Regions from separate parts of the Undibacterium sp. WLHG33 genome, predicted to be linked through region 1. Evidence: predicted binding sites of a transcription regulator. Region 1 holds the regulator's gene; the other holds the start of a gene.

The links. Region 1 encodes NrdR, which represses ribonucleotide reductase genes. Its sites were predicted from a motif close to CACNANATNTNGTG; they were not measured.
Region 2: ACOTSW_RS05265 (ribonucleoside-diphosphate reductase subunit alpha) is a predicted target of NrdR. The motif match lies at 1,912-1,925, and genes of this name have one in related genera.

The regions. Positions count from the first base shown of each region.
Region 1 is NZ_CP186697.1:1,967,129-1,974,938, forward strand. Features, by position in the region: gene ACOTSW_RS09035 (response regulator) at 518-1,204, opposite strand; gene ACOTSW_RS09040 (DUF4118 domain-containing protein) at 1,201-2,766, opposite strand; gene ACOTSW_RS09045 (sulfite exporter TauE/SafE family protein) at 2,930-3,685, opposite strand; gene nrdR (transcriptional regulator NrdR) at 3,694-4,164, opposite strand; gene glyA (serine hydroxymethyltransferase) at 4,257-5,507, opposite strand; ZMP/ZTP riboswitch at 5,638-5,771, opposite strand; gene ACOTSW_RS09060 (SDR family NAD(P)-dependent oxidoreductase) at 6,004-6,756, shown strand; gene ybgC (tol-pal system-associated acyl-CoA thioesterase) at 6,925-7,326, shown strand; gene tolQ (protein TolQ) at 7,405-7,810, shown strand, end outside.
Region 2 is NZ_CP186697.1:1,156,702-1,164,511, forward strand. Features, by position in the region: gene ACOTSW_RS05265 (ribonucleoside-diphosphate reductase subunit alpha) at 1-1,715, opposite strand, end outside; gene ACOTSW_RS05270 (sigma-54-dependent transcriptional regulator) at 2,244-3,683, opposite strand; gene ACOTSW_RS05275 (sensor histidine kinase) at 3,680-5,458, opposite strand; gene ACOTSW_RS05280 (PP0621 family protein) at 5,480-5,743, opposite strand; gene ACOTSW_RS05285 (cytochrome C assembly family protein) at 5,740-6,549, opposite strand; gene ACOTSW_RS05290 (S46 family peptidase) at 6,797-7,810, shown strand, end outside.

The sequences.
Region 1 (7,810 bases):
TACCGTTCACGAAACTTAGAACTCGCCATTGTTCATAGTATGGTGAATAAATCTTGGATTTTTCTGGCAAATACTTTCCAGCGGGACAGTGTAGATACCCTGTGTACCAACTGGCAGGCACACGTTCTACCCCAAACGAAGCTAGCATATTCGCAGCTTCAGTTTTGCCGAGGGGATTACATTCCTGAGCAACTTCAACAAGGAATAGCTTTCTATCCTCAACTAGCCATGTCGCTACGTATCCGCGTCTGCATGATGTGGTGCGAATAGGGAAGATAGGACGAGTCGCACATGGCAAGAGTATTTCTTCCCATGTGGGGCTAAGTGACTCGAGCGGGTAGTTACGAGAGCCGTATGTACGATCTTCTATCAAAACTCGATCATATGCTTGTGAGGTCATAGTTTAATAATTTACTTAGGTGCCGATGAGGTTACATCGACTTTGAAAAATAGGCTAGCGACGTGTTGGAGTATCTAGATGTACTGGGAAAGGTTGCGTCAGCCAGCAATGCCGGCGCTAGATGGCGGCCAGGCGATAGCCGACGCCGGTTTCTGTCAGCAGGTAGCGGGGTTCGGTCGGGTTGTCTTCGATTTTTGCGCGCAGCTGTGCCATGTAGAGTCGCAGGTAATGCGTGTGGTCGATGAATTCTTCGCCCCAGACATCGACCAGCAGCTGGCGGTGTGTGACGACTTTGCCGCTGCTGCGCACCAGACGTGCGAGTAAGCTGAATTCGGTTTTGGTCAGATGCAGAACCTCACCGTGGCGTTCGACAAGGCGGGTGCTCAGATCGATGTGTAAGCCATCCAGCGTGTACTCGGTCGTGGCGGCGGGCACGTTGGTGCCCCGGTGGCGCAAGGCGACCCGGATGCGCGCCAGCATTTCGCCGACGCTGAATGGCTTGGTCAGATAATCGTCTGCACCGGCATCCAGCAGGGCAATTTTTTCGGTTTCCTGATGTCTGGCTGAAACGATCAGAATCGGCAGATTGCTTTGCTTGCGCACATGGCGTACCAGGTCTGCGCCATTGCCATCGGGCAGGCCCAGATCCAGCACGACGACGTCTGGCAGCGCGTGTTTTAAGATGGCGCTGGCTTCGCTGATAGAGACAGCGGTCTGCACGGTAAAACCTTCGACAGACAACGACGCCTGTATCAGTGAGCGTATCTCTTTGTCGTCTTCCACCACTAACACACGGATGCTCATGACAGCTCTCCTGCGACGATGGGGGGCTGTGCATCCAGCGGTAACTGCAAACTGAATTCGCTGCCGCCTTCCTGCGGTTGGTTCAGCACCAGATTGCCGCCATGCACGGTTGCGATGGCTTTGCAGACGGCGAGCCCGAGTCCTGAGCCGCGCTGGCTGCTGCGATCGGTGTGATCGCCACGCACATAGGGTTCAAAAATACTGAGTTGTTCGTGTGCCGGTATGCCTTTGCCGCTGTCTTTCACCGAGATCCACATCCATTGCTGATGCTGATCGGCATTGTGTTCATCAGAACCTTGTGCGCCCTGAACGCTGACGTGCAGTTGTATGTCGCCATCGGTATATTTCAGGGCGTTTTCCAGCAAATTTGCCAGCAGTTGCGAAATCAACACCGGATCGACTCTGACCAATGGCAGGCCTTTCGGAAGCTGAAGCTGAATGCGTTTGTTTGTGTCATGTTGGCGCACCCGTGCCAGTACGCTGCCGATGATTTCTTCTATGGATTCCCAATCCCGCACCAGTGATTGCGGCGTGTTTTCCAGGCGCACCAGTTGCAGGGTGTTTTCTGTCAGCGCTGATAAATATCCGGCTTCTTTGATGATGCTGTCGAGCAGGTGTTCTTGTTCGGCTGTGCTGAGTTTGGCATGCTGAAGTTGCAGCGCGGATGCGGCACCAACGACGACGGCTAAGGGTGTTCGCAAATCATGCGAGACCGCCGCTAAAAATATGCCCTGTAATTGCTGGCGCTCTGTTTCGCGTTGCGCGGCCAGAATGCTGGCGTTCAGCCGCAAACGCAAGAGCGCCTGCGCCAGTATCGTACAAAGCGCTTCGGCATGCTGACGGCCGCTGCTGTCATCGCGCGCAACGGCTTGTATGCACACGGCGCCCAGCATTTGCCCGTGCGGGTGTTGATCGCCTATGGGTAAATACCACGCATCCAGATCAGACCAACGGTTGGTGCCAGCGCCGATCACGCTGCCTTCTTTCATGCAGCACACCATGCCATCACGGATGGTCGCGGGCAGCTCATCGCGGCAGTGTAAGTTGCCGCTGGCATCGTTCAGGCACAGCAGATTCGGTCCGGCAAACGACGCGTCGAATGCTTGTTGCCCCAGCGCTGAAATATCTTCGGCGGTCTTGCATGCGGCGAGTTGCACCGCCAGATGTTGTAACTGGCGTGCGCGTTGCTCGTTCAGATGCGCGATCTCGGTTTCGCGGCGTAAACCGGATGTCAGATGATGGATCACCAGGGCCAGTACCATCATCGTGATCAGCGCAATCAAATGTTCCGACTGATCGATGCGAAAGGTCCAGCGCGGTGGTACAAAAAAGAAATTCAGCGCAGCGACTGCAGCGAGCGCGCAGCTGACCGAATAAACCCAGCTCAACCGGTATGCCGCAATCACCACCGCCAGCACATAGATCATGGACTGGCTGGTGAGCGAAACATAAGGGTCAATCAGCGCATTGACGCCGCTGGCGGATGCCAGCAGTAAGAGGACGGAAAAACTATCCTTTAACGGAGAATGTGATCGCTGCAGGAGGGCGGTGAGTTTGTTCATTCGTCCAGCGTACCACAGCCGATATTAAGAAAGCATCAGGATTTTTTGCTGTTGACTGTGTCAGTCTCAGCGCTAATTCTTGCGACGGGATTGGCGCAAGCCGGTTTCCGGGCCGAAAAAAATCAGACAGAAGAGGGAGCTGCCGGGCTCAGAAGACGCCGGACTACGCCATCAATCCATCCCACAATAGTTTGACGCCGGATAGCCCGAGTGCGGCGGTTGCGAACAGATAAAACGGACGCTCCGGTATGCGTGTCAGTAATCGCATACCTATCCACACGCCGGCAGGCACCAGCGGCAGTAGTATCGCCGACATCTTCAGTGTGTCGATGCTGAACAGGCCGAGCGCGATGTAAAAAGGCAGCTTCGCCAGATTGATGACGGAAAAGAAAAAGACTGTGGTCGCGACAAAGGTTTCCCGTGGCTGCCGCCATGACAGCAGGTAAATCATCACCGGTGGCCCGCCCGCATGCGCCAGGGTGCTGGTAAAGCCGGCGCCGATGCCGCTGAACCAGCCGAACATGCGTGGCGGACGTTGTTCTGTTGTTGCCTGACCGCGATGACGCAACAGCCGGTCGAGCGTGAAGCCGACGGCGATCAGCCCTATCATTCCTTTGACCAGCCGGTCAGACATGACGCCAAAGGCCAGCGTCCCCAGCACAATGCCGACAATGGCACCCGGTATCAGCACTTTCAGATCGCGCCAGTCGGCTTTGCCACTCCAGGCGCGGATGCCGACCATATCCATCGCGATCAGGATAGGCAGCATGACCGCTGCAGCGTCACGCGGTGAAATCCACAGCGAAAGAAATGGGACAGCCAGGCCGCCCAATGCACCACCCAGCCCGGATTTGGAGATACCGGTGATCAGCACAGCAAAGGCGGCGACCAGCCAGCCGGCGGTGTTCATGTGTTCCATGTATTTTTTTATTTCTTGGCAGTTCTGTTATCGACATTCACTTCCTGTATCGCTTCAGCGAATTCAGAGATGTCTTTAAAACTCTTGTAGACAGACGCAAAACGGATATAGGCGATTTTATCGAGGCGTTTTAATTCATGCATGACCAGCTCGCCCAGATGAACGGACATGATTTCCCGTTCGCCGCTGGAGAGTAGTTTCTCTTCTATGCGCTGAATCGCGCTGTCGATCGCTTCTGCGGAAACCGGGCGTTTGCGCAGCGCAAGCATAAAGCTGGCGCGCAGCTTATTTGATTCATATTCGGTACGGCTGCCATTTTTCTTGACGATGACGGGCATCACCAGTTCCACCCGTTCATATGTGGTGAAACGCTTATCGCAATGTGCGCAGCGACGACGACGACGGATAACATTGCCTTCTTCGGAAACGCGGGTATCGACGACCTGAGTATCAGGATGGTGGCAGTAAGGACATTTCATGAATAGAGCCGTAGTGGTTGAGCTGCGCTGTCAGGCAGCGCAAATTAAAAAAACGCCACTCAGCAGAGTGGCGTTTTAATGACGAGCAGAAATTACTTCGCGTACACAGGGAAAGCGCTGGTCAGTTTTTTCACTTCTGCTTTAACGCGTTCTATGGTAGCCGCATCATGTGGATTATCGAGTACGTCAGCAATCAGATGACCGACTTTGATTGCTTCCGCTTCTTTGAAGCCGCGGGTAGTGAATGCCGGGCTGCCAAGGCGGATACCGGAAGTGATCATCGGTTTTTGCGGATCGTTAGGGATACCGTTTTTGTTGCAGGTCATGTGCGCAGTGCCGAGAATCGCTTCTGCTTCTTTACCTGTCAGACCTTTAGGACGCAGATCCACCAGCATCACATGAGATTCAGTATGACCGGAAACGATGCGCAGACCGCGTTCTGTCAGTGTCTTTGCCAGCGCAGCAGCATTTTTAATCACTTGTTGCTGATATTCTTTGAACTCTGGTGACAGCGCTTCTTTGAACGCCACGGCTTTACCAGCGATCACATGCATCAGCGGGCCACCCTGAATACCAGGGAAAATAGCGGAATTGATTTTCTTGGCGATGGTTTCGTCATTGCTCAGGATGATACCGCCGCGTGGACCGCGCAGGCTCTTATGCGTGGTGGAAGTGACGACGTCAGCAAACGGCACCGGATTCGGATACATGCCAGCGGCGATCAGGCCCGCATAGTGTGCCATATCGACCATGAAATACGCGCCGACTTCTTTGGCGATTTTGCCGAAACGTTCAAAATCAATACGCAGTGCAAATGCAGAAGCACCGGCGATGATCAGTTTTGGTTTGGTTTCGCGCGCCAGCTTTTCCATTGCATCGTAATCGATGTCTTCCTGTGCATTCAGGCCGTAAGACACAACATTGAACCATTTACCCGACATATTCAGCGGCATGCCGTGCGTCAGGTGGCCACCTTCAGCGAGGCTCATGCCCATGATGGTGTCGCCTGGATTTAACAAGGCAAAAAATACGCCCTGATTGGCTTGTGAGCCTGAATTTGGTTGCACGTTGGCGAAGTTGCAGCCGAACAGTTGTTTCAGGCGGTCAATCGCCAGTTGCTCGACGACATCGACGTGTTCGCAACCGCCGTAGTAACGTTTGCCAGGATAGCCTTCGGCATATTTGTTGGTCAGCTGTGAGCCTTGTGCTTCCATCACGGCTGGCGAAGTGTAGTTTTCAGATGCGATCAGCTCAATGTGATCTTCCTGACGCTGATTTTCTAATTGTATCGTCGCGAACAATTCGGGATCGATATTGGCGAGCGTATGGTTTTTTGCAAACATGGTTTTCCTGATTATCGTGAGGGTGAGTCGAACAAGTGAGTAACGAGTTAAACAAACGGGATTGGTGATTGTCTTCAGCGAGGTGTCAGTCTGACGCGGACGAAGAGAGGCAGCCTCACTACTTTTACCATCAGGCTACCCAGGCGCACGGCTGGGGTTAAGTTACATAACAACCCCGACATCTCACGCTTCCCGATGGATCTCCATCTTTTGCCGTTGCCTGTATCAGGATCAACCACAATTTCGCCAGTCACGTGAGACAAAATGGTGCTGAGATTTTACGTGATGCGCTCTGAATGGGCAAGCCACTCATCCGCAGATCAAAGGCATGGTTATTTTGCTAAAAAACGGGCGCTTTCGATTGCCTGAGCACGCGTATGCCCTGACCTGCAGCACAAAAGCACTTAAAATAGATAACTGACAGATATTTGTTTTCAACGACAGTACACACGGCAGACAAGCGCATTTTTTATTCAATGGCATAAAGGATTTCAGCATGATCGTATTAATTACAGGTGCAAGCTCAGGTTTTGGTGAGGAAATGGCGCGTAAATTTGTACGCGAAGGTCATCGGGTCATCGCCGCCGCCCGCCGGCTCGAACGTCTGTCTGTTTTACATGCAGAACTGGGCGACAAGTTATTACCAGTGACGATGGATGTGACGCAAAAGTCGTCGATACTGCAGGCGCTGGCGGATTTGCCTGCGGACTGGAAAACGATCGATGTGCTGATCAATAATGCCGGTCTGGCATTGGGAACCGAACCCGCCCATCTGGCGTCGCAGGAAGAGTGGGAAACCATGATAGACACCAACACCAAAGGTCTGGTCACAGTCACGCGGGCGATTCTGCCGGATATGGTGGCACGTAACAGCGGCATGATCATCAATATCGGCTCCATCGCCGGCTCGACCCCGTATCCGGGCGGCAATGTATACGGCGCGACAAAAGCCTTTGTCGATCAGTTCACCAAAAATCTGCGGGCAGATATGGCGGGTACCGGCGTGCGTACCACGAATATTGCACCGGGCTTATGTGGCGGGACGGAATTTTCGAATGTACGTTTCCGTGGCAACGATGATGCCGCCGCGAAAGTCTATGAAGGCACGGTGCCATTGACCGCGGTTGATATCGCTGAAACGGCATACTGGATCGCCACTTTGCCGGCGCATGTCAATATCAACTATATCGAGATGATGCCGACCTGCCAGGGCTTTGGTCCGTTGAATATCAAGCGCAACCTCGTTTAAGCGGATTTTTGCTGAAATAATACTGGGGGGAGTATATTTTAAAGTCCTTTGTCGATGCTGACGTTAAGGCGAAAAAGGCAGATACTCCCCCTGTTTTGTAAAAATTATGCAGTAAATTGCGTGATAGAAATCACGTCATACGAGAGAAGAAAGCCGAAACGGCGGTTGATGATGAAAAATTTTAACTGGAATGTGCGTGTGTATTACGAAGACACGGACGCTGGCGGTATCGTTTTTTATGCGAATTATCTGAAGTTCTTTGAGCGCGCCCGTACCGAATGGCTGCGCGCCACCGGCATTCACCAGCAGGAACTGAAGCAGACGCATGAGGTAATGTTTGTCGTCAAAGCAAGCACAGTCGAGTATCATGCACCCGCCAGACTCGATGATGAACTCCGTATCACTGCCGTGGTCGAAAAACTGGGACGGGCATCGATCCTGTTTGCGCAGGAAGCCTGGTGCGGCGAGCGTCTGCTGGCCAGCGGTACGATCAAAGTCGGCTGCGTCGGTGCAAACAGCCTGCGGCCCGCAGCGATTCCGGATGTGGTCGTTGAAAAAATCCATACCTGATGCGGTTGACGGCATAGCCCGGCCGGCGGGATAGTTTTTTTACTCTTTGTTATTTGTTGTTCTCAACTGTGATTCATTATGAATGTTACTCAAGACCTTTCTTTTTTCAGCCTGATCAGCAATGCCTCTGTTCTGGTGAAACTGGTGATGCTGATTCTGCTGGGCGTTTCTCTGACCAGCTGGACGTATATCTTCAGCAAAATGTTTGCGATCAAAAAGGCGCGTGCGCAGACCGAGGTGTTTGAGCGGAATTTCTGGTCCGGTGGCAATCTGGTGGAGTTGTATCAGGATGCCACCAGCAATCGTCGCGGCCGTGATAAAACCGGTTCACTCGAACGTATTTTCGAGGCCGGTATGAGTGAATACCACAAAGTCAAAAACGCCAATAAAGCTTCGCTTGATGCCAGCGCGATGCTCGATGGCGCACGGCGTGCGATGCGCGCCGCGTATCAGCGTGAAATGGATATGCTGGAAGCGCATTTAT
Region 2 (7,810 bases), 810 kb from region 1:
GGGCTACGGATATTGCAAGGATCTTTGAATGTGATCCACGGGTGACCTGTTTCAAACAGCATGGACAGCATCTTGCGCCATAAGTCGAGCGCAGGCACTTTTTTAGATAATTCAATCTCTCCGGAAGCAGCTTTCGCTTCGTAAGCAAGATAAGCGCTTTCAAATGCTTTACCAAATTTATCGTGCAGATCCGGTACGTCCGATGGTGAGAACAGGGTCCATTCGCCTTTTTCCATCACGCGCTTCATGAACAGATCCGGAATCCAGTTGGCTGTATTCATGTCATGCGTGCGACGACGATCATCACCAGTGTTCTTACGCAGATCGAGGAACTCCTCAATATCCATATGCCAGGTTTCGAGGTAAGCACAGACAGCACCTTTACGCTTACCACCCTGATTGACCGCAACCGCAGTATCGTTAACCACTTTCAGGAACGGCACCACGCCCTGAGATTTGCCATTCGTGCCTTTGATATGCGCGCCGAGCGAACGTACCGGAGTCCAGTCATTCCCAAGACCACCTGCATATTTCGCCAGCAAGGCGTTTTCTTTGAGTGCATCATAAATACCGGCCAGATCATCAGAAACAGTCGTCAGATAGCACGACGATAACTGCGAACGCTGTGTGCCTGAATTAAACAGCGTCGGTGTCGAACTCATGAAATCAAAACTCGACAACAGATGGTAGAACTCGATCGCACGGGCGTTACGGTCTTTTTCTTGCAGCGCCAGCCCCATTGCCACACGCATGTAGAAAGCCTGCGGCATTTCGATACGGGTGCCCCGGACGTGCAGGAAATAGCGGTCATACAAAGTTTGCAAACCGATATAACTGAATTGCAAATCACGTTCAGCAACCAAGGCTTTAGCCAGGCGCTCCAGATCAAATTCCCCTAATTTGGTATCCAGCAATTCCGCCGCGATACCTTTCTGGATAAATTGCGGAAAATAAGTAATATATTCAGCTGCCGCATCCTGCTGAGCGACCTCCTTACCGAATACTTCTTTACGTACTGTATGCAACAACAAACGGGAAGTTACCTGACTGTAAGCAGGTTCTTTTTCCATCAACGCCCGCGCTGCCAGAATTGCTGATTTATGTAATTCCTCGACAGGCACACCGTCGTACAGGTTCTTCAGTGTTTCGGTCAGAATTGCTTCAGCATCCACCAGTTTGTCCAGACCGACACAGGCAGCAGTAATCAGGGTGCGGACTTTTTCAATATCAAGGATCACTTTTTCGCCATCAATGACCACATGAATTTTCGGCAGTTTTGCCTGAGAAGCTTGCTGTGCTTCACGCTGCAGGCGGCGCTCTTCCTGATGCTTCGCGCGATACAGCACATAGGCACGGGCAACATCATGCTCACCGGAGCGCATCAGTGCCAGCTCAACCTGATCCTGAATATCTTCAATGTGAAACGTGCCACCGGTTGGCTGTCTGCGCAGTAATGCCGCAACAACAGTCGCCGTCAGTTGTTCAACGAGTTCACGGATACGGGCAGATGCGGCCCCCTGACCACCGTTGACGGCAAGAAAAGCCTTTGTCATCGCAATCGCAATTTTTTGCGGCTCAAAACCAACTACTGCACCATTCCGGCGAATGACCCTGTGCTCGCTGTATCCGGTGCTGGCTCCTGTCTGAACGGCGTTAGCGCCTACAGAGCTTAGGTCGGAATGAGATGGCGTTGATGTTTCCATTGAAGAGTGCATTGAACCTCCAGAGTCGGTGATATCGTGAGTCGCTTCATGATCTCAGTCAGATCATGACCACGCTCGGGTTAACTGAATGTTGCGCCTTATTACAAACTAGCTTTTACACGGAAAAAGGCCGTGTTATTTCTTCATTTTCAAATCAATTGCTGCTAAATCGGGGAAGGTGAAGCAAGAAAGGCAAAACAAGAAAAACTACTATATATAGTGCACAAATAATTTATAGCCCTAATTCTAGTGCCCGATGCTAAGGTGCGCAACCGCTTTATCTGTTCATTTTTCAGTAAATTTTTTTGTGCAGGCGATTGACTTTCGCAGATGATCAGAAAACTGCAGCAAACTGGGTAAGTGAGTACTAACGGAAAATAGCCACACTGAGAACAGGATATTTATTTGTCTGTTTTTCATCGGCAGGATCAGACAAAAGAAGCAGGATCCGATTAAAAGGCAGAAGCAAAATCCGGGGGAAACGCATGCGCGACTTCCCCCACGAAACAACAATCCAGCGCAGAATCAGTATGCGGAAAATTAATCCTGGATTTTCAGTTTCTGTATCTGGTAACGTAGCTGCCTGAAGCTGACGCCGAGCAACTCGGCAGCCTGCGTCCGGTTGTGCCTGGTCTGCTCCAGCGCCCTTATTATCATTTCACGTTCAATTCTTTCCAGATATTCTGGCAAAGAACAAGGAAGTAACGGCGGTAAAAAAACGTTGTCGTCTTGCGCAGGAACGATGTCGCTAATCACGCGTTCAGAATGGCCAGTCTCACCAGTAACCGGTTCAGTTACTGATTTTTTATGATGACGTAAAGCGAGGTCGGCCACCTGAATACAGCCATCATTGGCAAAAGCAAGAGCACGCTCCAGAATGTTTTCCAGTTCGCGGACATTGCCGGGGAAGTCATACGTACACAAGGCTTGCAATGCGGCCGGCGATAACGTGACCTGACCACCAGCGAGCTTACCCAATATCGCCAGAGATAAATCAGCAATGTCTTCAAGCCGCTCACGCAACGGCGGCAAGTGCAGCTCAATGACGTTTAAGCGGTAATACAAATCCTGCCGGAATCGTCCTTCATTAACGCAGTTACTCAGATTCTGATGAGTTGCGCTGATAATTCTGACGTCCACGGACTCCTCCAGCGTCGCGCCGACTTTACGGATACGGCGCTCCTGTATTGCCCTCAACAACTTCACCTGCATCGCCAGCGGTAAATCGGCGACTTCGTCAAGCATCAGCGTGCCGCCATTCGCCGCCTGAAAAAATCCTTCACGATCATCGGCCGCGCCGGTAAAAGCCCCCTTGCGGTAGCCAAAAAATTCCGCTTCCATCAGCGTTTCGGGAATCGCACCGCAATTGACTGCGATGAATGGCTTACCGGCTCGTGAACTCGATATGTGGATCTCACGCGCTGCCAGCTCTTTACCGCTGCCGGATTCTCCGGTAATGATAACCGGTGCCATGCTACGTGCCAGACGGGCAATTTGCGCACGCACCTCCTGCATACCGGATGAAGAGCCAATCAGAAAAGAGACCGGCCCCTGCTCTGATACATGCGACATCACCTCTGGTTCCGCATTGCTCAGATTCACCTCCAGCGCCGAGCGCACCAGCTTGCGTAAATGATCCAGCGCCACAGGCTTGGAGACATAATCAAATGCTCCCGCCTTCAAGGCTATCACCGCATTATCGGTACTGCCGAAAGCAGTGATGACGGCAATCGGGGTGTTTTTATAATGAAGATTGACTTCTTCAACCAGTTCCATACCCGAACCGTCAGGTAAACGCATATCCGTCAGCACCAGCGAGTAACTGTTTTTTTGCAGCAGACTTCTGGCGATATGCAGATTTTCAGCGCTATCAACATCCAGCCCCATTTTAATCAGGGTAATCTCTAACAATTCCCGCAAATGCGCTTCATCATCAACAACCAGAATGCGTGGACAAGTGGTGCCGGTAATGTTGCTCATGTGTTTAATCCAGAGAAATTAATCACGAAACGGCCGCTGGGCTCGCTGTCTTCAGCAGCACTGTGATCGACACGATATTCATAATCGAGCAAGGCTTTGTTATTCAGGCAGAGCTCACGCGCCATATACAATCCCAGCCCGGTTCCCATACGGGAAGTCGTGTAAAACGGTTCAAATAAATGTGCGCGGACTTCAAAACTGATTGCGGGGCCATCATCCTGAATATGTAATTCCTGACGACCACCAGGATTCATCATCGCGTAAAGACGAATACTGCCGGGAATACCACTGGCGTACCGGACCGCATTCGATAATAAGTTAGAAATAATTTCTGTCAGATGACCAGGATCAAAACTGACTTTAAAATCAACAGCCTGATCTACGGTAATCAGATCTGGAGCTACTTTTTTTATTTCAATGAAATCCTGCACGCAGCGACTCACCAGCGGCATCAGAAAGTACGGTTCGACATCATTGCGTGCTTTACGTGAGAGCTTCAGAATATCCTCGATCAACTGATTTAAGCGACCTACGTTATCATCCACAATTTTCAGCAGCCGTTTAGCCTGCTCTTTATTATCTTCTATGTGAGCAATATCCTCATTCAGTAAAGAAGCCGCATACGAAATCGATGACAAGGGATTTCTGACTTCATGCGCAATGCTGGCGGTCAGACGTCCCATCGACGCCAGTTTCAATTGTTGTGCGTGATTTTCAATATCCGATACATCCTGCATAAAAATCACGGTGTAATCATTCGCTGACGCTTGTAACCCCGTTTCATTTGCTTCTTTGACGATAATCATCCGCAATTTCAGATGCGTGACAAAATGAGGCCGTTCCGATCTGACGCCAAAACTACTGTGCTCAAAACCTGCGCGCGGCACTGCTGTGCCAGACGTACCCACTTTGCTTTCATCGAGGTGACACGGAATAGAAACAAACGAAATTTCATCTTCCAGCTCTCTGTGTGTCTTACCGGCGTTTCTGCTCTGAATATCCGCGAGTGTTTCCACCAAAGGGCGCAAAGCGATAACGTCGGCCAGTCGGACTCCTGTCATGTCCTTGCGCAGATTTCCTCCGAGCATACGTTCAGCGGCCGGATTCATTTCAAACATACGCCCGGAATGATCCAGTACCAGAATACCGTCATCCATATCGGCGATTACCAGGCGATTAATCGCCTGCTGCATGATCAACTCATTGCCTCTCAATGCGGCCAGTTGTTCCTGGCGGATAAGATTACTCGCCAGGCGATTCACCACATACACAACAGCAAAATAAGAGGCCCCGAACAAACCCGCCTGAGAAACCTGGCTGCCGTCACTGAACTCGAGTGAACGGTAGACCCCCTCCGTCAACAGTAACAAGCTGACGATTGAGCAAAAAAAGAATGCCCACAATAAAGGCGCCAGAATTGAAACGCCTGCAAGAGGAAACAAAAACAAGATATTGAAACCACCGCGACCACCACCGGAACCGAGATAAAGCAAAGAAATGATGATGATGTCCAGCGTAATCTGCGACAGCAGTTGCAGGATGAAATGCCGCGTATGCACAACCTTGAGTATCGTAAAACCTATGCTGGAAAGCAGATAGGCGATACATATATCAACGGCAAACACATGGGAAAATACCCAGATATCTTTAGTGCTGCGTAAATTGAGCAACAACAAAAGACTAATGGCAATAATCACCCTGGAAATATTCAGGGTTTGCAGAGACCGCCAGAAGGAAGGGGTCGGTTCAGGAAAAACAGAAAAAGTCGCTGTCATGAATTCAGCAGATTTTCTGATTTAATGTAAATCAGCGTGCGCTGATGAACAATAAATTTGCTGTCCTCGGATCACGGCTTCAGAGGCAGGTAAATAAATCTGGCAATGCGCACAGCAAACCATGGTTTCTGTTGCCTGCGCTGATGTTGCCGACCGGTCGAATGCAGCGCCGGATGTCGTCTCCGCATCCCGGCTGCGTATGCTGTCCTGCATCAAAGGTCTGGCTTTTTTACGGATTGCCAGAATCACCAACACTGCCAACACCAGCCACATCAGCAATTTCATACCAGACTCCTGTGCAACACCACTTCCAGCACGAAACGACTGCCGACATATGCCAGCAGCAAAGTCAGGAAACCGGACAAAGTGAAATTCAACACCGTTTTTCCACGCCAGCCGCGCCACCGGCGCCCCACCAGCAAGATGGCAAACAGCAACCATGACAACAGAGAAAGGATGGTTTTATGATCCCATTTGAATGCCACACCAAGCACTTGCTCAGAAAATACAATGCCGGACAATACGGTCAGACTCAGCAATACAAATCCCACGGAAATCAACCGGAACAACACCTTTTCCATCGTCAGCAAGGCCGGCAGCTTATCAATTGCCGCACTCAGCCATGGCCGCAAAGCCTGCGAACGCAATTTATGTAAATGCTGATCCTGCAGGCTCATGATCGCGGCATGAAACGCCGCAATCGTCATTGTGCTGTAGGCCAGTAAGGCAATGCTGACATGCCACGGGAACATGGCCGTTTTGCCTGCCAATGCAATCATCGCCCCGGGGAAGAAGGCGGGTAAGACAGAAAATCCTGCAGCAGGCGGAAATAATAAAAATTTCAAGCCATCGAGTGAAAAATTACGATTTTCTATCAGGTACACAGAAACAGTCACCCAGAGCGCCGCTGATAACATCGTCGCAAAACCGATACGCAAAGCATCATCCGCGAACACGGCCAGCCATAATGAGACGGCATGCAGCAACCAGGCAAGGACGCTGATCCCCGCACCCAGAATGCGTTGCCGGAAGGGAATGAACGCAGCGGCCAGATAGAGAGCGACCACCAGAAAAGATAAATAAATATGCATCGGCTAAGTTTACACCATGTCGCCCTAAAAATTGACGTTCGCTGTCACCACGGTTGCAATTGAGATCCAAGGAAACTGACAGGGCTGAAAAATCCCGCAACTCTTGAGTACATCAGAATTAATGACAAGAATGCGCTTTTTTTGAACTTTTCAGATTTTTTTGCAACTAAACTCTCTGCGTCCAGTATTTCTATACTGAGCCAAGGGATAGACTCACTTCGTTTTCTTACCTTTCGATAATAAAACCATGAAAAAAACACTCATTACGCTGGCTGTTCTGAGCACCGCCTCAGTCGCCTATGCTGACGAAGGCATGTGGATGCCACAGCAGTTGCCACAAGTAGCCAAAGAGCTGAAAGCCGCCGGTTTAAAACTGGATCCGGCAAGCTTAACCAAACTGACAGAATTCCCTATGGGCGCCATCGTCAGCCTTGGTGGTTGTTCAGCTTCTTTCGTTTCGCCGCAAGGTCTGGTGGCGACCAACCATCATTGCGTCTACGGCAGCGTGGCTTACAACTCCAAACCTGAACGGAATCTTCTCGCAAACGGCTTCCTTGCCAATACGCTGGAAGAAGAATTGCCGGCAGCACCAGGTTCACGTATTTTTGTCACCAAAGAAGTGACCAACGTTTCTGACAAAATCATCAGCAAAGATGTTGCGAAACTGGAAGGCAAAAAGCGCGTTGACGCGATAGAAAAAAACTCCAAAGCGCTGGTAGCCGAATGTGAGAAAGATGCCGGTCATCGTTGCAACGTCTATCCTTACTATGGCGGTCTTGAGTTTTACATGATCAAACAGATGGAAATCCGCGACGTCCGTCTGGTACACGCACCTGCCGAAGGCGTGGGCAAATTCGGTGGCGACACCGATAACTGGATGTGGCCACGCCACACCGGCGACTACGGCTTCTACCGCGCATATGTCAGCAAGGATGGTAAAGCCGCTGACTACAGCAAGGATAACGTTCCTTACGTTCCTAAACATTATCTGAAACTGGCAAAAGACGGCTTGTCTGAAGGCGATTTCGTCATGGTACTGGGCTACCCTGGCCGCACCAACCGTCACCGTCTGCCATCTGAAGTCGCGTATACATTCGACTGGAGCTACCCTGCATTCGTCAAAGCTTCCGGTGAGTCCCTCGCGATCATCGCTAAAGAAACTGCCGATGATCCTGACGCTAAACTGAAATATGCGAGCCAGGTTGCCGGTATCAACAACTACTACAAAAACCGTCAGGGCATGCTCGACAGTTATGCTGGC